DNA from 2 places in the Pseudarthrobacter siccitolerans genome. Region 2 is predicted to be linked to the other one. Evidence: predicted binding sites of a transcription regulator. Region 2 holds the regulator's gene; the other holds the start of a gene.

Region 1 (10,991 bases), 1.8 Mb from region 2:
GTAATCGTTTCCCAGCAGGGACGCAGCCCTGTTCCACAGGATCGAGGAGGTGCCCAGGGACGGGCCGACCACCAGCAGAGGGTGGCCGCCCAGGGGTCGCTGGGGTGACAGCAGCGCTGCCTTCAAGGCTGGTTTAGCCACGGGAAGCTCCATTCGCATCGGTGTCTGAAGATGAATTCGCGGCAAAAGCCGGGTACGTGGCAAGGATCCGCCGGGAGATCTCCGCAGCCTCGCCGAGGTAGCTGGCCGGATCAAGGAGTTCCTCCAGCCGCACGTCCGGCAGGACTGATGCCGGGACGGCTTCGCGGAGCAGCTTGCGGTACGTGGCGGCCTGCTCCGCAGTCGGCGCCTGGAGGGTCCGGTCCACCACGGCCTGCAGCTGCTGCTTGCCGTTGCGGCCATCCTTGTCCTCCAGCAGCGGGGCCACGGCGGCGCCCACGCCCTCGGCCAGGAGCAGTGGACCGGCGAGGTCCAGGTTGCGGCGCATGGCTTCCGGGAAGACCTGCAGGCCCTCCGCGAGCTCCCGGAGAGGCCCGGCGGCGCCCAGTGCCAGGGCCAGGAGCTGCCGGAGCGCGGGCCATTCGGTGTGCCAGGCGCCGTCCGGACGCTCGTCGTTGAAGTTCGCGGCAGCCAGGTGCAGCTGGGCTGCCAGGCCCGGGGCCTGCAGCGCTGCGCTGCGGACCAGCACGGACAGCACCGGATTCTGCTTCTGCGGCATCGCGGAGGAGACGCCCCGGCCGGCGGCCCGCGGCTCGGCCAGTTCGCCCACCTCCGGCCTGCTCAGGAAGAGGACGTCGGCCGCGATCTTGCCGAAGGAATCCAAGACTGCCGTCAAGGCATGCCCCAACGACGTGATGGCCAGGCGGTTGGTGTGCCACGGCGCCGGAGCGGCAGAAAGGCCCAACTGGGACGCCAGCGCATCAGCCAGGCTGAAGGGCGTGGCGGACGAGCCGGACGTCAGGACACTGCCCGCAGCCAGGGTCCCGGCGGCTCCGCCGAACTGCACCGGGAACTCCACGTTCTCCAGGTTTCGGCCTGCGGCGGCGACGCCCTGGAACCACTGCGCGGCGCGGAGGCCAAACGTGAACGGCAGCGAATGCTGGGTCAGGCTCCTGCCCACGCACAGCGTGTCCGCATGCTGCTCCGCCAAGGTGGCGAGCGCCGTCGTCGCGCCTTTCAGGTCAGCCAGCAGCGCCTCCACGGTGTTGCGGGCCAGCAGCATCAGGGCGGTGTCCAGGACGTCCTGGCTGGTCAGTGAGGTGTGCACGGCTTTCCCGGCGCCGACGTTGCCGGTGTCCAGCACCGCGACCTGCTTGCGGAGGTCGCCGAGCAGCGGGATCACGGGGTTGCCGCCGCCTTGGGCACGGCGGGCGATGTCCACCGGATCGTAGCGGCCCGCCTCAGCAGCGGAAGCGACGACGGCGGCCGCACCGGCGGGTGCCAGGTCCGCCTTCTCCAGCACGGCAGCCCAGCCGGACTCCACGGCGAGGATCGCCGCCAGCACTGCCCGGTCCCCCGTCAGCACCCCGACCAGCGGCGATGCCGAGACAGGGCTGAGCAGGCCGACGTCGCCGTCGGCCCTCACGGCCCCGCGTGCCGGGCTGGCCGCGTCAGTCACTGGAAGTCCAGGAAGACTGTCTCGCCCTCACCCTGAAGGCGGATATCAAAGGTCAGGCCGCCGTCGGGATCGCGCCGGGCGATGAGGGTCTGGCGGCGCTCCGGGTCGAGCGAGCCGAGCAGCGGGTCGCTGGCCAGCGCCTCCTCGTTTTCGGGGAGGTAGATGCGGGTGAAGAGCCGGTTGGTCAGGCCGCGGGCAAAGACGGCCACGGAGATGAACGGCGCGGCCCCAGGCTTCGTGGGGCCCGGGTTGACGGTGGTGAAGGTGTACACGCCGCTGTAACCAACGGAGCCGCGGCCCCAGCCGGTAAACGTGTAGCCGTCGCGGACCAGCGAGCCGGTTTTCTGGACCACGTTGCCCTCGGCGTCGGGCTGCCAGATTTCCAGGATGGCGTCCGGAACGGTCTCCCCGGCGCCGTCATACACGGTGCCCTGCAGGCGGATGGAGCCGGGCGAACCCGGTGCGAGGAGTTCGTTGTCCTTCTCGAACGGCAGCGCGTAGCCGTAGAACGGGCCGACGGTCTGACCGGGGGTGGGTACCAGTTTGGTGCTCATCTTTCCTACTCCTCATCACCTTCTGCGCCGAGCGCCTCATTTTCGGTCCACGTCCGCTTGGGGCCGGTCAGGACGATGTCCCAGTTGTAGCCCAGCGCCCACTCGGGTTCGGTGAGGGTGTGGTCGTAGTTGGCCACCAGCCGGTCGCGGGCGTCCTGGTCCACGATGGTCTGGTAGATGGGGTCCAGCGGGAAGAGCTGGTCGCCGGGGAAGTACATCTGGGTGATGATGCGCTGGGTGAATTCGCTGCCGAACAGCGAGAAGTGGATGTGCGCGGGGCGCCAGGCGTTCAGGTGGTTCTTCCAGGGGTAGGCGCCGGGCTTGATGGTGGTGAACCGGTAGGAGCCGTCCGGGCCGGTGATACAGCGGCCGATGCCCGTGAAGTTGGGATCGATCGGTGCGGGGTGCTGGTCGCGCTTGTGGATGTAGCGGCCGGAGGCATTGGCCTGCCAGATCTCCACCAGCTGGCCTGCCACCGGGTGACCGTCGCCATCCAGGACTTTGCCGGCCACGATGATGCGCTCACCCTGCGGCTCGCCGTTGTGCTGGATGGTCAGGTCCGATTCCAGGGCGTGCACGTCCTGGTGGCCGAAGGCCGGGGAGTACAGCTCGATGGTCTCCGGGTCCGCGTGGTGCAGGCTCTTGGTGGGGTGCCGCAGGATGCTGCTGCGGTAGGGCGGGTAGTCCAGCCGCGGCTGGGTCTCGGCCGGGGCGCCGTCCTTGAGGGCCCGCACATAGGCGTCGCCGATCGAGTTGATCTCTGCACTGAGATCCGCCTGGGTTTCCACGTTCCTGGAAGACCCGTGCGCGGCGTGCGGCTCGGCGGGAGGCACGAGTTCCTCGGATTCGAGCGCTTGTGCGGTGTGGTCTGAAGGCACAGCCGGCTCCTTTCGGTTTTGGATTCTTAGGTGGTGTACAGGTTCAGGGGCGGGCGAGGTCGTACTGGACTGCGTGGCGCACCGGAGCATTGGGCGCCCCGTAGCCGTCGTAGTTGCCGCGGCGTTCCACCATTTCGAAGAACACGCTGCCCACGGTGGCGGTATAGAAATGGAGGAATTCCCCGCTGGCGTCCCGGTCATACAGGAGGTTGAGCTCCTGGAGGGTGGCCAGCAGGCCCGGTTCAAGGTCGAAGCGGGCGTCCAGGTCCTCGTAGTAGTTGGCCGGAATCTGCAGGAACTCGAGGCCGCGGTCGCGGGCGGACCTGGCGGCGGACACAAGGTCGTCCACGGCGAACGCGATGTGTTCCTGGTAGGTCTTGCGGGCGTGCTGGGCCGGTGCCTGCTGTACCGGGGCGAGGTTCAGAACGAGCCGCACGGCGCCGTCGGACGTCTGCATGACCTGCGAGCGCACCAGGCCGCTGGGGCTCGGCACCTCCGCGAAGGGCTGCGGTTCCAGTGCCAGGGCGCTGGTGTAGAAGAGGACGGCTTCGTCGAAGTGCTGCCACGGCTGGGCAAGGTTCACGTGATCGATGACAGCATTCTGTGACTGCCGCGGGTGTTCCAGCCCCTCGCCGAATTCGTGCGTCCAGGCGGCGGTGCCGTCGGGGCTGCCCTGGCACAGGAAGATCTCGGTGGAGTCCGGGGCGGAGATGCCCTGGAACACTTCCTCGTCAGCCTGGACCTTGCGGGCCACCACGGGCGCTTTCAGCTGCTGGGCCCGGGCAGAGGCAATCACGGGGGAATCGACGTCGAACCCCAAAGCGGCGATGGCCGGCTCCGCGTGGGTGGCCGCCTGTTCGTTGATGATCACGCGCGCCTGGCCCATGGTCCAGAGCTGGACGTCCTTGGTGCGGTGGCGGCCTTCGAAGGTAAAGCCAAGCTGGCCCAGCAGCTTTTCAAGCCGGGCGGTATCGTCCGCCTTGACCTCTGCGAAGTTGAAGCCTGCCGGTTCGCTCACCTTCGGCAGCGTGGCCAGTTCCATGGGATAACGACGGCGGGCGGCGGCGCCTGCGGCACCTTCCGAGGCGTTCCCGGCAAGCCATTTGGCACTCTGTTCCTCAAGCCAGATCAGCGATCGCATGGCGTCCACGGCGGTGCGCTCGACGTCGGACTGGCGGAACACGTCGTTGAAGACTTCCAGGGAAACCGGGCCGGTGTAGCCGGCACGGACCACGTGGCCCATGAACTTGGCGAGCTCAAACTGGCCTTCGCCGGGGAAGACGCGGTAGTGCCGGCTCCAGGACAGCACATCCATCGAGAGCTTGGGAGCGTCCGCTACCTGGACGAAGAAGATCTTTTCGGCGTTGATCTTCTCGATCGGCGCCGTGTCCCAGTCGCGGGAAAGGATGTGGAAGGAGTCCAGGCAGGTGCCGAAGTTGGGATGGTCCACCATCTCCACCAGGCGGTAGGCGTGCTCGTAGTCGTTGACGTACTTGCCCCAGGCGAGGGCCTCGTAAGCGACCTTGACACCATGATCCCCGGCCAACTCCGCGAGTTCGGTGAGCTGCGACGCGCGGAGGTCATCATCGTCGATGGTGGCCGTGGCCACGTTCGAGCAGACCAGGATGGTGTCCATGCCCAGGCGGGACATGAGCTTGAACTTCGCTTCGGCGCGCCGGAGGTTGGCCTTCAGCAGATCCGGGGTGACGCCGTCGAAATCCCGGAAGGGCTGGTAGAGGTCCAGTCCCAGGCCGAGGTCGGCGGCCATTTTGCGCACATCCTCGGGGCCGAGGGGTGACGTGACCAGGTCCTGCTCAAAAATCTCGATGCCGTCGAAGCCCGCGATGGCGCAGGCCTGCATCTTTTCCTTCAGCGTGCCGGACAGGCAGACCGTGGCGATTCCGGTGCGCATCAGGCGGCCACCTCTTCGGCGGCCACAAGCTCCAGGAAGTGGTTGCGCATGCGGTCCGGGTCGGGTTCAAGGCCGGTGAAGATGCGGAAGGCGTCAGCTGCCTGGCCTACTGCCATCCGGCCGCCGTCCAGCACCTCGCATCCCTTGGCGCGGGCGCCCCGGACCAGTTCGGTGTCGATGGGGCGGTAGACGATGTCCGCCACCCAGTGGCGCGGTTCCAGCAGCTCAAGGTCCAGCGGAACGCCGGGGTGTGCGGCCATGCCCACCGGGGTGCAGTGGACCAGGCCGTCGGCGAGGGGCATCAGTTGGGGCAGTTCCCCCGTCGTCCGTGCCGTGACGGTGCTGTCCGGGAAGAAGCCGGCCAGCTCCTCTGCGCGCGCGGCGGCACGGGCGGGGTCCATGTCCACCAGGTCCAGCGTCTTCACGCCGGCTGTGAGCAGGGCGTAGGCGACGGCGGAGCCTGCCCCGCCGGCACCCAACTGCACCACACGGTCCAGCCTCGCGCCCGGAAGGCCGGATGCCAAAGCCGCGGCGAAACCGGAGAAGTCGGTGTTGTGGCCGATGAAACGCCCATCCTCAATCACCACGGTGTTGACGGCGCCGAGCCGGAGGGCATCCGGGGAGACCTCGTCAAGGTGCTGCAGCACCAGCTGCTTGCAGGGGTGCGTGATGTTCAAGCCGTTGAAGCCCAGGCTGCGGGCGCTGTGAAGCAGCTGGCCGACGGACTCGCCGGGAAGGCCCAGCTCCAGGAGGTCAATGGGGCGGTAAAGGTAGCGCAGGCCCTGCACGTCCCCTTCGCGTTCGTGCATGGGCGGGGTGAGTGACGGCATTACGCCATCGCCGACCAGTCCCACCAGGTAGGACTCAGTTCGATTGCTCATCCGTGCAGCTCCTTTGATACGGCACCAGCCGGGCGGCGCAGCCTTGGCATACGCAACGGGACCGGTGATAGGGATTACAGTACAACACTTGTTCACATCTTGCACTCTTGTTCTAGATACGAACAGGAGCCCGAAAGCGGCCTCCCACAGCCGCCGAACTTCAGCCCGTTCGGCTAACGCAGTGGAAGCCTGGCCGAGAGTTCGGCGGCAGCTTCCTGCAGCAGCGGCACATGGGCAGCCAGCGCCTCGACGCTAAGGCGGAAGACGGGGACGGCGGTGGCCAGTGAGGCGAAAGCGTGGCCCTGGGAGTTGAAGACGGGCACGGCAACAGCGCGCATGCCGAGTTCGTTCTCCTCATCCATCAAGGCGTAGCCGCGGCTGCGGACCTGCTCGATTTCCGCCCGGAAGGCGTCCCGGTCCGTGATGGAATACTCCGTCAGCGGCTCCAGCTCCAGCTCCTCCACCAGGCGCTGGCGCTCGGCGTCGTCAGCGAAGGCCACCAGCGCCTTGCCCACCGAGGTGGTATGCAGCGCACCCAGGTGCCCGGGGTCGCTGGTCACCCGGAAAGTGCGGGGCCCGTCCACCTTGTTGACGGTGAGGTGGTGGTGGCCGTCGCGGACGCTAAGGATGGTGGCCTCACCGGTCTGCTCGGTGACGCGGCGCAGCACGGGCAGGGCGGCGCCGGCGAAACCGTGATGGTTGGAGACGCGCTGGCCCAGCTGGAAGATCCGCAGCCCCAGGTGGTAGCGGCGACCGTCGGGCTCGTAGTCGACGAAGCCGTCCCGGGTCAGCGAACCCAGGAGGCGGTAGGTGGTGCTGAAGGGCAGCTCCGCCCTGCGCGAGATCTCCGCGGCACTGGCGCCGCGGGGCTCGTCGCCCAGGAGGACGAGCAGGCCCAGGGCCTTGCCCACCATGTCCGTGCGGTCCGCCTTCGCAGCCTTGGAGTCCATCTTGGGGTCAGCAGAAACGCCATTGTCCGCTGTGGCTTGATTCACACTCATGCCGTCCATGTTGCCACATGGTGGGAGCTATTTCTAGATGGTGATTATTTTCTTGACAGGTGACTCCACTCACAGTCATCATTGCTGTATTGCACAAGTAGCTCCCACCATGTGGCTACTGTCCGGGTCCTCCCGCCACTGCAGCCGTGCCGACCAAAGCCAACACCCAGGCCGTGCCGGCTGAAGCTCCCCCGATCCATCCGCGACAAAGTCGTCACATCTAAGGAACTCCATGAGCCAGATACTTCCGTCCGCCGAGCCAGGCATCGCTGCCCCGGCCGGGACGCCGAAGAAGGCAGCCCTCGCCAGCTTCCTGGGCAGCGCCGTCGAATACTACGACTTCTTCATCTTCGGTTCCGCCGCCGCCCTCATCTTCCCCAAGGTCTTCTTCCCCGATGCTGACGCGAACGCGGCCATCATGTCCTTCGCCACCTTCGGGTTCGCCTACGTCGCCCGTCCGATCGGCGCCGTCATTCTGGGCCACTTCGGCGACAGGGTGGGCCGGCGGAAGGTCCTCATGTTCACCCTTCTCCTGATGGGTGCCTCAACCTTCATCATCGGCTGCCTCCCGGACTTCAACACCGTCGGCTGGTGGGCTCCCGCCCTGCTGGTGCTGGCCCGCCTTTGCCAGGGACTCTCCGCCGCCGGAGAGCAGGCCGGCGCCTCCTCCATGACGCTGGAACACGCCCCGGACAACCGCCGCTCCTTCTTCACTTCCTGGACCCTCACCGGCACCCAGGGCGGCCAGATCCTCGCCGCGCTCGTCTTCATCCCCGTCCTGGCCCTCCCGGACGAGATCAAGTACGGCATCGGCTGGCGCATCCCGTTCTGGCTCAGCGCAGTCGTTGTTGTGGTGGCGTTCTTCATCCGCCGCACCCTGCACGAACCGCCGGCCTTCGAGGAAGCCCAGAAGTCGGCCCAGATCTCCAAGCTCCCCGTCGCAGACCTGCTCAAGGGCCACTGGCGCGACGTCCTGCGCGTCATCTGCTGTGCCTTCATCGCCGCAGTCTCCACAGTTTTCGGCACCCTTGCCATCAGCTACGCCAAGACCGTTGCCGGCGTTGACGGCACCACCACACTCTGGCTCGTGGTGGGCGCCAACCTCGTAGCCCTGGGCACCCAGCCGCTGTTCGGCATGCTGGCGGACAAGATCGGCCGCAAGCCCGTCTTCATCTACGGCGCCCTCGCCAGCGCCGCCCTGACGCCCGTGTTCCTGCTCAGCCTGGAATCAGGCAGCGTGCCGCTGATGTTCCTGGCCGCCATCGGCTTCTTCTCCTGCGGCTACGCCGCCTCCAACGCCGTCTGGCCGTCCTTCTACGCCGAGATGTTCAGCACCAAGGTGCGCTTCTCCGGCCTGGCCATCGGCACCCAGCTCGGCTTCCTGATGGCAGGTTTCGCCCCGGCCATCGTTGCAGCCATGGGCGGCATCAAGCCGGGCGGCTGGGTCCAGATCAGCATCTTCACCGCCATCATCTGCGCAGTGGCAGCCATCTCCGCGCTGACCGCCAAGGAATCCTTCAAGGTTCCCACCAAGCAGCTCGGCCTGAAGTAACCTTCCGCCGGACCGGAAGCACATTCCAGCCCGGTTTTCAGACCGGAAAGCCCGCCATTCCCCCAAATGGCGGGCTTTCCTTTTCCAAAACCGGGCTGTTCCGGCACCCCGCGCCCCTAAGGCCGCCCGGTCTCCAGCACCGACGCCAGGTCGAAGCTGACAGGTTCCTCCAGCTGCGCGTAAGTGCACGATTCCGGATCCCGGTCCGGGCGCCAGCGGTTGAACTGGGCGGTGTGCCGGAACCGGTCGCCCTCCATGTGGTCATAGCGGACCTCCACCACGAGGTCGGGCCGGAGCGGCACGAAGGACAGGTCCTTGCCGGCGCTCCAGCGGCTGCCTTCGGAGTTCCGCGGCGTCCGTTCGCCTTCCTCCTGCTTGGCCCAGGCCCACGGATGGTCCTCGAAGTCGGTGACGAGCGGCTGCAGCTGCTCGAACAGCTCCTGGCGGCGCTTCATCGGGAAGGCGCCGATCACGCCCACGCTGGCCAGGCCGCCGTCGTCCTTGTACAGGCCGAGCAGGAGCGAACCGATAGCGTCCGGCCCGCTCTTGTGCAGCCGGTAGCCGGCCACCACGCAGTCCGCGGTGCGCTCGTGCTTGGTTTTGAACATCACCCGTTTGTCCGGCTCGTACCGTCCGTCCAGGCGTTTGGCCACCACCCCGTCCAGCCCGGCGCCTTCAAACTGCTCAAACCACTGCCCGGCCGTGTCCTTGTCCGTGGTGGCCGCGGTGAGGTGGACGGGGGCTTTGCTGGCGGCGAGCGCCTTCTCAAGTGCCGCCCGCCGCTCCGTGAAGGGCCTGTCCCTGTAGTCGTCTTCGCCCAAGGCCAGCAGGTCAAACGCCACGAACGAGGCCGGGGTCTGCGCCGCGAGCAGCTTCACCCGGCTGGCCGCCGGGTGAATCCGCTGCTGGAGGGCGTCGAAATCCAGCCGGTCGCCGGACGGGCCGATCAGGATAATCTCGCCGTCCACCACGCACCGGGGCGGCAGGTTTTCCCTTAAGGCTTCCACGAGTTCAGGAAAGTAGCGGGTCATGGGCTTTTCGTTGCGGCTGCCGATCTCCAACTCGTCGCCGTCCCGGAAGATGATGGACCGGAAGCCGTCCCACTTGGGCTCGTAGCTGAGACCGCCTTCCGGGATGCCGCTGACGGCCTTGGCGAGCATGGGCGGGACGGGCGGCATCACGGGAAGTTCCATGCTGCCCATTCTTGCCCGGCGACCGCCCCTGGCGGAAGACCAGCGGAAGACCGGTGCTCAGCCGGCCAGCAGCCAGACGATCAGGATCAGCGCCGGGGCTGCCGCCGCTGTCGAAAGGAGGATGGTTTCCCGGGCCACCGCCACCCCGCGGCCGTACTTGCCCGCGAACAGGAACACGTTCTGGGCGGAGGGGAGCGCTGCCATCAGCACCACGCCCAGGAGCATGTGCTGGTCCAGGCTGAAGAGGAAGCGCCCGACGACGAAAGCCACCAGGGGCATCACCGCAGACTTCAGCGCGGTGGCGGTCAGGATTTCCGCGGTATGCCCGCCGCTTTGCAGCATGCGCGAGCCGTGCAGGGACATGCCAAAGGCCAGCAGCACCACCGGAACGGCCGCCCCGCCCAGGAGCGTCAGCGGCGCCATCACCGGGCCGGGAAGCTCCACCTTGAACGCCGCCAGGACAACGCCCAGTAGAGAGGCGATGATCATGGGGTTCCGGAACGGTTGGGTCAGCAGCAGGCGGGGAGAAAACCGGCCGGCGGCGGAAAGGTCCAGAAGAGTGAGGACCAGCGGCGCGAACAGGAGCAGCTGGACCAGCAGGACCGGCGCCACCGGGGTTGCGTCGCCCAGCGCGTACAGCGTGATGGGGATGCCGATGTTGTTGGCGTTGACGTAGGAACTGGCCATGGCCCCAACGGCGGTTTCGGCCAATGGGCGCCGGAACCACAGCCGGCTCGCCGCCACATACAGCAAAGCAGTCACGGCAGCCGTGATCATGGCCAGCGGAACGTAGGCGGAAAAGACCACAGTGAGGTCGGATTCGAGGACCACCGTGAACAGCAGCACCGGGTTGGTGATAAAGAAGGCGGTGCGGGTCAGCGCCGAAACGGTCGGCTCTCCGCCCAGTCCGCACCGCGCGGCAATGTAGCCCACCGCAATGACGACGCCGATCACCGCCAGCCCGATCAGCACACCGACCACAAGAGGTACTTCCTTCCAGTTCCGCCAGCTGCGCAGGACCGCAGCGGGCGCAGTGTTACAAGTTACAAACTTATCTGACAAGTGGCAGGCCGGCTGCACCGGTGCCGCATTCCGCCAACCGCCCGGCCGAAACCCTCGACAGGGCACGCGCCGGACGGTAGAGGTTAACGATGGTTACTGTCGGCTTCCACGCTTCACACGAACAGATCAGCCCCGCCCGGCTCCTCAGGGACGTCCAGCACGCGGAGCGGGCGGGCTTTGACGCGGCTATGTGCTCGGACCACATCGAGCCGTGGTCCGCCCGGCAGGGACACTCCGGCTTCGCCTGGTCCTGGCTGGGAGCAGCGCTGGCCACCACCAATCTCCGGTTCGGGGTGGTCACGGCGCCCGGCCAGCGGTACCACCCGGCCATCATCGCCCA
Region 2 (10,991 bases):
CATCCGTATCGACGTGCGCCGCATCCAGACCCTCAAGGAAGGCGCGGATTCGGTCGGTAACCGCACGAAAGCCAAGATCGTCAAGAACAAGATGGCCCCGCCCTTCAAGGTGGCCGAGTTCGACATCATCTACGGCCAGGGCATCTCCCGCGAGGGCGGCATCATCGACATGGGTGTTGAGCACGGCATCATCAAGAAGTCCGGCTCCTGGTTCACGTACGACGGCGACCAGCTGGGCCAGGGCATGGAAAACTCCCGCCGGTTCCTCCGGGACAACCCGGAGCTCGCCGCCGAGTTGGAGCGGCTGATCAAGGAAAAGCTTGGAGTCGGCGTGAAGCCTGCCGAGGCCGAGTCCAAGGACTCCCCGAAGCTGAAGGCTGTTGACGGGTTCTAACCGTTGAGGGGTACTGACGATGCGCGTCCCCGCCGGTCCCGGACCGGCGGGCGGCGCGCTGCTTCCTTTGCAGATTCTTACCCGGACGGCCCGGAACCTGACTCTCCGATTTCGGAGGACCTCGAACCGGATCCCTTCTCGGTGGCCCAGGCCATTGTCTACCGGCAGTTGACCGCGTCGGCGAAAAGCAGGCTTCAACTGGCCCGCAAGCTTTCCGAGCGGAACATCCCGGAGCACGTTGCTGAGGCGGTCCTGGACAAGTTCGAGGAAGCCCGCCTCATCAATGACGCCGATTTCGCTGACATGTGGGTGCGGAGCCGTTCGCAGTCCCGCAAGCTGGCCAAGGGTGCGCTCCGCCGGGAACTGGCGGAAAAAGGTGTGGACCAGGAAACCGCTGCGGCGGCCCTGGAGCAGATCTCCGACCATGATGAGGAAGCCGCTGCGAGGAGCCTGGTGGAGCGGAAGCTGCGGCCCGGCGCCGATCTGGCAGACCAGGCAGAGCGGGACAAAGCCACGCGCCGGCTGGCATCGATGCTGGCGCGGAAGGGTTACCAGCCGTCCCAGGCCTTCCGCATCGTCACCGAGGTCCTGGACGCCCATCCGGCTCCAGACCATGATGAGCCTTTGAACCGGTACCCTTAACAGGTGAGTTTGACCATTCCTTCCCCCGTTTCCGGCCCAGGCGCTGTTGTGGAGTTGGGCGCTGCCCAGGCTGCGTCCATCTTGGAAAACGGTACCCAGAAGCCACGCACCTACGAGGTCCGTACCTTCGGCTGCCAAATGAACGTGCATGATTCCGAGCGTATGGCGGGCATGCTGGAGAATGCAGGCTACGTGCCGGCGGACGGCGGGCAGGCCGACGTCGTGGTCTTCAACACCTGTGCCGTGCGGGAAAACGCGGACAACAAGCTCTACGGCAACCTCGGTATGCTGGCCCCCGTGAAGGCAGCCAACCCGGGAATGCAGATCGCGGTGGGCGGCTGCCTGGCGCAGAAGGACCGGGAGACGATCCTGAAGAAGGCGCCCTGGGTGGACGCCGTCTTCGGCACGCACAACGTTGGTGCCCTGCCCGCCCTGCTGGAGCGGGCCCGGCACAACCACGAGGCCCAGCTGGAGATCCTCGAGTCCCTGGACGTTTTCCCGTCCACCCTCCCCACCAAGCGCGATTCCGTCTACTCGGGCTGGGTTTCCATTTCGGTGGGCTGCAACAACACCTGCACCTTCTGCATCGTTCCGGCCCTGCGTGGCAAGGAGAAGGACCGCCGCCCCGGCGACATTCTCGCGGAGATCCAGGCCCTCGTTGATGACGGTGCCATCGAAGTCACCCTGCTGGGACAGAACGTGAACTCCTACGGCGTGGAGTTCGGCGACCGGCAGGCCTTCTCCAAACTCCTTCGCGCCTGCGGTGACATTGAGGGACTGGAACGCGTCCGTTTCACCAGCCCCCACCCGGCCGCCTTCACAGACGACGTCATTGACGCCATGGCCGAAACACCGAATGTGATGCCGCAGCTGCACATGCCGCTGCAGTCGGGCTCGGACAAGGTCCTGCGCGACATGAAGCGCTCCTACCGGTCGGCGAAGTTCCTGGGCATCCTGGACAAGGTCCGTGAAAAGATTCCCCATGCCGCCATCTCCACGGACATCATCGTTGGCTTCCCGGGTGAAACCGAAGAGGACTTCCACGCGACCCTCGACGTCGTGGAGAAGTCCCGCTTCGCCACGGCCTTCACGTTCCAGTACTCCAAACGCCCCGGAACCCCCGCTGCGGACTTGCCGGACCAGCTTCCCAAGGCAGTGGTGCAGGAACGCTTCGAACGGCTCACCGAACTCCAGGACCGCATCGCCGCCGAGGAAAACCGCAAGCAGCTCGGCCGCAAAGTTGAGGTTATGGTCACTGCGCAGTCGGGACGGAAGGCCGGGGAAACCCACCGCTTGTCCGGCCGGTCCCAAGACCAGCGGCTGGTGCACTTCTCCGTCCCTGACGGCGCTGAAGCACCGCGCCCGGGCGACCTCGTAACGGTCACCATCACGGAGGCCGCAGCCTTCCACCTCGTGGCCGATCCCACCCTTGACGATTACAGCCTCCGCCGTTCCCGCGCCGGCGACGCCTGGGACAGGTCGCAGGCCGATTCCTGCGGTGTTCCCGCCCCGGGCACCGGCGACGGCAGGACCGGGGTTTCCCTCGGCATGCCCTCGCTGCCTGTGCGCACCCGCTGACCGGTGGGCTCCCAGCCTGTTATCGCCGTCGTCGGTCCCACCGGCTCAGGCAAGTCAGACCTGGCGGTCAACCTGGCACTCGAACTGGACGGCGAAGTCATCAACGCCGACGCCATGCAGTTCTATCGCGGCATGGACATCGGTACGGCGAAAATGAGCCCCGCTGAACGCAGGGGAGTGCCGCACCACCTTCTGGACATCCTGGATGTGACCCAGGAGGCCAGCGTCTCGCAGTTCCAGGAGCAGGCAAGGGCCGCCATCACCGATATCCACGCGCGCGGCAAGCGGGCCATCCTCGCCGGGGGTTCCGGCCTGTACGTGCGGGCCGCCCTGGACGTCCTGGAATTCCCCGGAACAGATAAGGCGCTGCGGCAGCAGCTTGAGGAAGAGCTGGCGGCCCAGGGCTCGGCGGCACTGCTGGCCCGGCTCCAGGCCGTTGATCCGGTGTCCGCCGCCCGGCTCCTCGATGACCGGCGCATCATCCGCGCATTGGAGGTCCATCACCTCACCGGCCGCCCGTTCAGTTCCTTTATGCCGCAACGGGAGTACTTCCAGCCTGCAGTGCAGATCGGCCTCACCGTGGACCGGGACCAACTGCGCGAGCGGCTGGCGCTCCGCGTGCACCGCATGGTGGACAGCGGGCTGCTTGCCGAGGTGGAGCGGCTCGAAGCCCAAGGACTGCGGGAGGGCAAAACAGCGCCCCGCGCCCTGGGCTACGCACAGTTCCTGCGGGTGCTCGACGGCGCAGCAACAGTCGCGGAGGCCGTTGACGAAACCATCGTGGCCACGCGCCAGTTCGCCCGTCGCCAGCTGACCTGGTTCCGGGCTGACCCGCGCATCAACTGGCTGGACTGGCAGGACCTCGGGCTGACGTCCCGCGCGGCAGCACTCTGCGGCTGAAGGGCTGCTTTGCTAAGGAGGTCCTTGTCCGCGTCTGGGGCAGTTCCTGCCGCGGGGGTCGCGTTATGGAGAGACACTTCGGTTTCGGGCCTGCTCAGCCCGGCCGGTACGCTTGACAGCATGAATGAAACCCTTGCCGAGTCAACCGGGCACGCCTTCCGCACGCTGGGCGGGCTCCGCTTCTCCAAGGGCCACGGCACCGGCAACGATTTTGTCCTGGTGGCCGATCCGGAGGGCGAACACACCATAGCGGCTGAGCAGGTGGCCGCCCTGTGCGACCGCCACCGCGGCATCGGCGGCGACGGCCTGATCCGGGCGGTCCCGTCCCGATTCCTGCCCGAAGGCCGGGAGCTGCTGACCGGCACCCCTGATGCCGAATGGTTCATGGACTACCGCAACGGCGACGGATCACTGTCCGAGATGTGCGGCAACGGCGTCCGCGTCTTCGTGCACTTCCTCCGCACGGAGGGCCTGATCGACCTGCCCGACGGCGGTGCACTCACCATCGGCACCCGCGCCGGCACCAAAACAGTGGTGCGCACAGGCGAGGATTACGCCGTCGATATGGGACCGTGGGAGTTCATCTTCCCCGGCGAGGCCACCGCCAAGGCCATGGACTCGCTGGTGACTGCTGACGGACTGGAAGTTCCCCGTCCCGCGTTATCCGTCAGCATGGGCAACCCCCACACCGTGGTTGCCCTCGCGGAACTCTCGGAACTGGCAGGGACCAGGCTGTACACCGCGCCCGAGGTGGACCCGGTGCCCGCCAACGGCACCAATGTGGAGTTTGTGGTTCCGTCCGACCCGCTGGTGCACGACGGCGTCGGTTCCGTCACCATGCGAGTCCACGAACGCGGCGTGGGGGAGACCCAGTCCTGCGGCACAGGCGCATGCGCCGCCGCCGTCGCCATCCGGCACTGGGCAGGAGCGGAAGCTCCGGACACCTGGCGGGTCAACGTTCCCGGAGGTGTAGTAGGCGTGAAGTTTTTCGCCGGCCCCGGTGGCCATGAACACGTGGAGCTCAGCGGGCCCGCCGTTATTGTGGCAACAGGGACGCTTTCCTGACCTTCAAAATCCGGAACGACTTGGATGTTGATTCCCGGGTTACGGCAAAGGAATCATCCAGTTCGGCCGCCAGCCAGCGCTGCAGGGAGTCCGAGCCCAGGTTTTTTTGCACCACGAGCCATGCCGTTCCACCCGGTGCCAGGCGGGGCAGCCACAGCTTCAGCAGGGAATGCAGTTCGTCCTTGCCGATCCGGATGGGCGGGTTGGACCAGATGGTGTCGAAACGCACGCCCGGATCTACAGCATCGGGCGCGCTGGCCACCACGTTAGTCAGTCCCAGCGCTGTCGCATTCTCATTGGTCAGGGTGATGCAGCGTTCGTTGACGTCCACCGCGTAGACCTTTGAATGCGGCGCCCGCAGGGCCATGGTCAGCGCAATGGGGCCCCAGCCGCAGCCGATGTCCAGCAGGTTGCCGGTGGGCGAAGGGGCGGGGACCTCGGCGAGGAGCACCGCCGTTCCCTTGTCGATGCCGTCCGGGCTGAAGATCCCGCTTGAAGTCTGCAGCCGCCGCGTTTCCCCTGCCAGTTCCACCGTGAGCGGCTTGCGGGTAAACGGGCCGGCGGGGGATGAACTGAAATAGTGTGCGGACTCCATAACTGGCCAGAGTAGTTCCCCTTGCAGCGTAATGGGAAACCGCCGCGGGGGACGGTCTGTTAGGGTAGAACCCATGTTCCTGATCTTCGAGTAGCCGGCACGGGCCACGCCCGTCCCGAAGAAACTGTCCCACAGCGATGCAGGCATTTACGCCTTCCGCACATGTGCACCGGACCACGCATAGGCGTTCGCTCCGGCCGCCGGACAATACTCGAAAGTCAGCCTCCTGCTGTCCCTTTCGGCGATTCTCCGGCCTCTTCCGCTTCGCCACCTCGCGTGAGGTGGCAACCACCCGCCGGACCGCTTGCTGCCCGGCGGGACAATCCAGGAGAACTACATGACCGCAGGCCGTCAGCCCAGCGCGAATACTTCCCCAATCACCACCAATCGGCACTATTCTGGAAATGCCGAACCTTCTAAGGAGACCATGACCAGCCAGCCCAACACCGGATCCGATCCAGCCGCCCAGGACATGAGTCCTGAGGAAATACAGGCTGTCATCGACCGGATTCTCTCCAAGGACGTACCGGCCAAAACCGTCAGCACGCCAAGCACAACGCAACGCGGCGACGGAAAAGGGGTACTGGGGAAAGCCCAGGCAATCTCCCGCCTGGATGAAGAACATTCAACGTACGACGGCGACCAGCAGGACCTCGAGGAACGCCGCGCCCTGCGGCGCACGGCCGGGCTGTCCACCGAACTCGAAGACGTCACCGAAGTCGAATACCGGCAGCTGCGCCTGGAACGGGTGGTCCTTGCAGGCATTTGGTCTGAAGGAACCCTGGCGGACGCGGAAAACTCGCTGCGCGAACTCGCCGCCCTCGCCGAAACCGCCGGTTCAGAGGTCCTGGACGGACTGGTCCAGCGCCGTGACAAGCCGGACCCCGGAACGTTCCTGGGCTCCGGCAAGGCGCTGGAGCTGAAGGACATCGTGATGTCCACCGGCGCCGATACCGTGGTGGTGGACGCCGAGCTGGCTCCGTCCCAGCGCCGTGGCCTTGAGGACATCGTCAAGGTCAAGGTGATCGACCGGACCGGACTGATCCTCGACATTTTCGCGCAGCACGCCAAGAGCCGGGAAGGCAAGGCCCAGGTGGAGCTGGCGCAGCTCGAATACCTGCTGCCGCGCCTCCGCGGCTGGGGCGAGTCGATGTCCCGCCAGGCCGGTGGCCAAGTGGGCGGCGCTGCGGCCGGTATGGGTTCACGTGGTCCCGGTGAAACCAAGATCGAACTGGACCGCCGGAGGATCCGCACGCGCATGGCCAAGCTGCGGCGGGAGATCGCCGCGATGAAGCCCGCCCGCGAAACCAAACGCGCCAACCGCCGTCGTAATGAGGTGCCCTCGGTGGCCATCGCCGGGTACACCAACGCCGGCAAGTCCTCATTGCTGAACCGGCTGACGGACGCCGGCGTGCTGGTGGAGAACGCACTGTTCGCCACGCTGGATCCCACGGTCCGGAAGGCAGAAACTGCTGACGGCCTCGGCTACACGCTGGCGGATACCGTCGGTTTTGTCCGCTCGCTGCCCACGCAGCTGGTGGAGGCCTTCCGCTCCACGCTCGAAGAGGTGGCGGACTCCGATCTGATCCTCCACGTGGTGGACGTTTCACACCCGGACCCCGAAGGCCAGATCGCTGCTGTCCGCAAGGTCTTCAGCGAAGTGGACGCCCGCAAGGTTCCGGAGATCATCGTCCTGAACAAGGCTGACGCCGCCGATCCTTTTGTGGTGGAACGGCTGAAGCAGCGCGAACCGCGGAACGTCGTGGTCTCGGCACGTACCGGGGAAGGCATCCCCGAACTGCTGCAGGCCATCAGTGAGGCCATCCCGCGTCCGTCCGTCAAGCTCGAGCTGCTCATTCCCTACGACCGTGGGGACCTGGTCAGCAAGCTGCACGAATCGGATGCCGAGATCATCAGCGTTGACCATGATGAAGCCGGTACCCGGGCAGTTGTCAAAGTCCGGGAAGGCCTCGCGGCTGAACTGGAATCATTCGTCACCCATGACTGACCTCGTGGCTGACGAAGCCACAGGAACGGCCGGCGAGCAGTTCGTCATCGAACTGCTCGACCGGGCCGTTGCAGGCATGGGCGGGCAGAGCCGGGACGGCCAGCACGAGATGGCCAGGCACGTGGCGCGGGCCATCGAAACCGGGGACCACCTGCTCGTCCAGGCCGGCACGGGTACCGGAAAGTCGTTGGCGTATCTCATACCCCTGATAGCCCATGCCCTGGAGAGCAACAAGCCGGCCCTGGTGTCCACCGCGACCCTCGCCCTGCAGACCCAGATTGTGGGGAGGGACCTTCCCCGGCTCCTGAAAAACATCACTCCCGCCCTGGACCGGCCCGTCAAAGTGGCGCTGGTCAAGGGCCGGTCCAACTATGTGTGCCTGCATAAACTCGAAGGTGGTTTTCCCTCCGAGGAACCCGCCGAGGGCCAGCTGTTTTCCCTGGGGGAAGACACCAGCGTGCCGCACTTTGCCGCGGCCGTAGGCGGTCCTGCCTCCCAGCTCGGCAAGGAAGTGGTCCGCCTCCGGGAATGGGCGGAGAAGACCACCACCGGGGACCGGGACGAGCTCCTGCCCGGCGTCACGGACCGCGCCTGGCGGCAGGTCTCCGTCACGTCAATGGAATGCCTGGGGGCGCAAAAGTGCCCCATGGCGGCAGAATGCTTCAGCGAGCTGGCCCGCCAGAACGCCGACGAAGCCGATGTTGTGGTCACCAACCATGCCATGCTCGCCGTCAGTGCTTTCGAAGGTTTGGCCGTGCTGCCCGAGTATGACGTGGTGGTGGTTGATGAGGCCCACGAGCTCCAGGACCGGGTGACCGGGGCTGTTTCCGGGCAGCTCTCGGTGGCCATGGTCCATGCCGCTGCCGCAGGTGCCCGCAAGCACACAGCCATCACCGTGGATGCGCTCAACGCCGCTGCCGCCAACCTCGAGCTGGCCCTGGCGGGAGTCCCCAACGGACTGCTGCCCAACGGCCTGAACGATGAGCAGCTCGACTGCGTGGACCAGCTTCGCGAGGCCTGCCGGGCGGCCCTGTCCGATTCCAAGGGGGACAGCAGTACAACTGCCGACGGCGGACGGCAGCTCGCCCGTTCCCGGCTGATGGTCATCCTGGAACTGTGCGAACGGCTCCTCGCGGCCCGCGAAAACAGGGAAGTGGTGTGGTTCTCCCGCACCAGCTCCTTTGACCCGCAGCAGGGATACTCCCAGCCGGACGAGACCGCGCCCGCGCTAATCAACGTTGCCCCGCTGTCCGTGGCGGGACGGCTGCGGGAGGGCCTGTTCGCCGGGCATACGGTGGTGCTGACCTCGGCAACCCTGGCCATCGGTTCCGCGTTCGAGCCCGCCGCCGGAGGCCTGGGCCTCGTCGGCGAGGGCGCGCCCAGCTGGACCGGCGTCGATGTGGGATCGCCCTTCGACTACCCCAAGCAGGGCATCCTCTACGTGGCCGGGCACCTGCCCAAGCCCGGCCGTGGAGCGTCCCCGGAATCCCTGGCCGAACTGGAAGCCCTGATCCGGGCATCCAGCGGCGGTGCGCTGTGCCTGTTTTCGTCCCGCCGGGCGGCTGAGGAAGCGGCCGATGCGCTGCGGCCAAAGCTGGGAATGACCATCCTCTGCCAGGGCGACTCCACCATGACGGCCCTGGTGAAGCAGTTTGCGGACGAACCCGATACCTGCCTGTTCGGCACCATGTCCCTATGGCAGGGGGTGGATGTTCCCGGCGGGTCCTGCCGGCTGGTGGTCATTGACCGGATTCCGTTCCCGCGGCCGGACGATCCACTGATGACGGCCCGCTCCCGCGCCGTGGCGCAGGCCGGCGGTAACGGCTTTATGTCCGTTTCAGCCACCCATGCTGCCATCCGCCTGGCCCAGGGAGCCGGACGGCTGATCCGCTCGACGGGCGACAAGGGCGTGGTGGCCGTACTGGACTCCCGGCTCGCCACCGAACGCTATGCAGGCTTCCTTCGCGGCGCGCTGCCGCCCTTCTGGCCCACGACGGACCGGAAGACGGCCATCGCGGCGCTTGAGCGGTTGGCGCAGGAGAACTCCTGACGCTGCCGGGAGTGCCTTCGCGCTGCCGGCGGCCTTCAGGTTCGCGCAACACCTTCGCGTTGCGGGTGAACGCCTGACGCTTTCTAGAGCGAGCGGAGCACCGACACAACCTTGCCCATGATGGTGGCGTGGTCGCCCAGGATGGGTTCGTACTGGGTGTTCTGCGGCAGCAGCCAGGTGTGGCCGTCCCGCTGACGGAAGGTCTTGACGGTGGCTTCGTCGTCCAGCAGCGCCGCGACGATATCCCCGTTGGCGGCGTCCGCCTGGCGGCGTACCACCACCCAGTCGCCGTCGCAGATCGCTGCGTCCACCATCGAATCGCCGGCCACCCTGAGCATAAACAGTTCCCCCTGGCCCACGAGCTGGCGGGGCAGCGGCAGGACATCCTCCACCACCTGGTCGGCCAGGATGGGACCACCGGCGGCGATGCGGCCCACGAGGGGAACCATCGCAGTGTCCATGGCGGTGGGAAGTTGGGTCACCGTGCTGCCGCTGCCCGGCAGCAGGACAGAAGGCTCGGTTGCCGGCTTGGTTGAACCACCATCCAACGTCAGAGGCATCAGCACCTCCATGGCGCGGGGCCGTTTCGGGTCGCGGCGAAGGTAGCCGAGCTTTTCCAGCTGCGACAGCTGGTGCGTAACGCTGGACAAGCTCGCCAGGCCCACGGTGTCACCGATTTCCCGCATGGACGGCGGGTAGCCGTTGTCATTGACCGAGCGCTGGATAGTTTCAAGGATTTTCTTTTGCCGCGGCGTCAGGCCCTTGGCGGTCTTCTTCGGTTGGGAGGTTGCCCTGCCCCCGGCGGCTGCTGCTGCCATATTCGCCAATGCCTTTCAGTTTGCCCTTGCCGTTTGGCCCGGACCTGGAGTTGCCGCCGTAATTGTCAGACCCTGCTGATCAACTTCAGAGGTGGTTGTTCTTGTCTTCCAAGCTAGGCCAGCCACATTGCATTTTCAAACATTTGTTCTAGCGAGTCTCGACATTATTCGTTGATAAGTGCTAAAACAGAGAAAGCAAAGTTCGAACATCTGTTCTACTCGGCTTCAAGCCATTCGAAAACCAGGACCACGTCCCGGGGACATCGACGGCCACCGGGCGAACATCGGGCAGCACGGTCAGGTCCAGGAGGGCTCAGTTCATGTCAGCTACATCTGCTTCACAGGGTTCACGTCCGCAGCTTCTTTCAGTGCATCAACTCATGGCGCAGCCGGCGCGCCCGGCCCCCCTGCCGCCGCTGCGCCTGACCCGGCGCGGAAAGATCGTCCTGATCGGCATCCCCCTGGTCCTGCTGGCGGCGTTGCTGCTCTCCCTCGCCGGCTTCTTCAACTCGCCGGCAAAGGCCTCAGACTCCGCGGCGGACCTTTCCCTTACCCCCACGGTTACTGTCACCGTACAGCCGGGCCAGTCACTGTGGGCCATAGCCGGTACCGTCGACCCGGAGCGTGATGCCCGTGACGTTGTGGCAGACATCGTCCAGCTCAACAACCTGACTGCCGGCGTGGTCCATCCCGGGCAACAGCTCTACGTACCCACGCCCTAGCGCCAGGCACTGTCGCAGCGGAGCTGCACGCTGAGCGCGAACAGCGCACCGTCACATTTTCCGGTCTCCCGCACGGGCACTAAACTGTTCAGGTGAATGACCAGCTAGAGCGCCTGAACCGGCTTCCCCTCCGCAACAACCTTCGTGGCCTTACCCCGTACGGCGCGCCCCAGCTGGATGTCCCCATCCTCCTCAACGTCAACGAGAACACCCATGGTG

What was found. The regulator LexA, encoded in region 2, represses DNA repair genes until DNA is damaged. The targets are predictions, from matches to a motif close to TCGAACANNTGTTCGA.
Region 1: a site for LexA is predicted at 5,924-5,939, ahead of QFZ36_RS12155 (shikimate dehydrogenase). Genes of this name have one in related genera too.

What each region holds. Positions count from the first base shown of each region.
Region 1 covers NZ_JAUSXB010000001.1:2,598,862-2,609,852, forward strand. Annotated here, with positions in the region: gene QFZ36_RS12130 (alpha/beta fold hydrolase) at 1-141, opposite strand, end outside; gene QFZ36_RS12135 (lyase family protein) at 134-1,618, opposite strand; gene pcaG (protocatechuate 3,4-dioxygenase subunit alpha) at 1,615-2,172, opposite strand; gene pcaH (protocatechuate 3,4-dioxygenase subunit beta) at 2,178-3,050, opposite strand; gene QFZ36_RS12150 (bifunctional sugar phosphate isomerase/epimerase/4-hydroxyphenylpyruvate dioxygenase family protein) at 3,094-4,962, opposite strand; gene QFZ36_RS12155 (shikimate dehydrogenase) at 4,962-5,843, opposite strand; gene QFZ36_RS12160 (IclR family transcriptional regulator) at 6,017-6,844, opposite strand; gene QFZ36_RS12165 (MFS transporter) at 7,077-8,396, shown strand; gene QFZ36_RS12170 (ATP-dependent DNA ligase) at 8,513-9,589, opposite strand; gene QFZ36_RS12175 (AEC family transporter) at 9,647-10,570, opposite strand; gene QFZ36_RS12180 (TIGR03885 family FMN-dependent LLM class oxidoreductase) at 10,741-10,991, shown strand, end outside.
Region 2 covers NZ_JAUSXB010000001.1:4,381,923-4,392,913, forward strand. Annotated here, with positions in the region: gene recA (recombinase RecA) at 1-394, shown strand, start outside; gene QFZ36_RS20330 (regulatory protein RecX) at 536-1,036, shown strand; gene miaB (tRNA (N6-isopentenyl adenosine(37)-C2)-methylthiotransferase MiaB) at 1,085-2,614, shown strand; gene miaA (tRNA (adenosine(37)-N6)-dimethylallyltransferase MiaA) at 2,618-3,514, shown strand; gene dapF (diaminopimelate epimerase) at 3,635-4,579, shown strand; gene QFZ36_RS20350 (class I SAM-dependent methyltransferase) at 4,551-5,174, opposite strand; gene hflX (GTPase HflX) at 5,602-7,182, shown strand; gene QFZ36_RS20360 (ATP-dependent DNA helicase) at 7,175-9,232, shown strand; gene lexA (transcriptional repressor LexA) at 9,316-10,050, opposite strand; gene QFZ36_RS20370 (LysM peptidoglycan-binding domain-containing protein) at 10,431-10,772, shown strand; gene QFZ36_RS20375 (histidinol-phosphate transaminase) at 10,865-10,991, shown strand, end outside.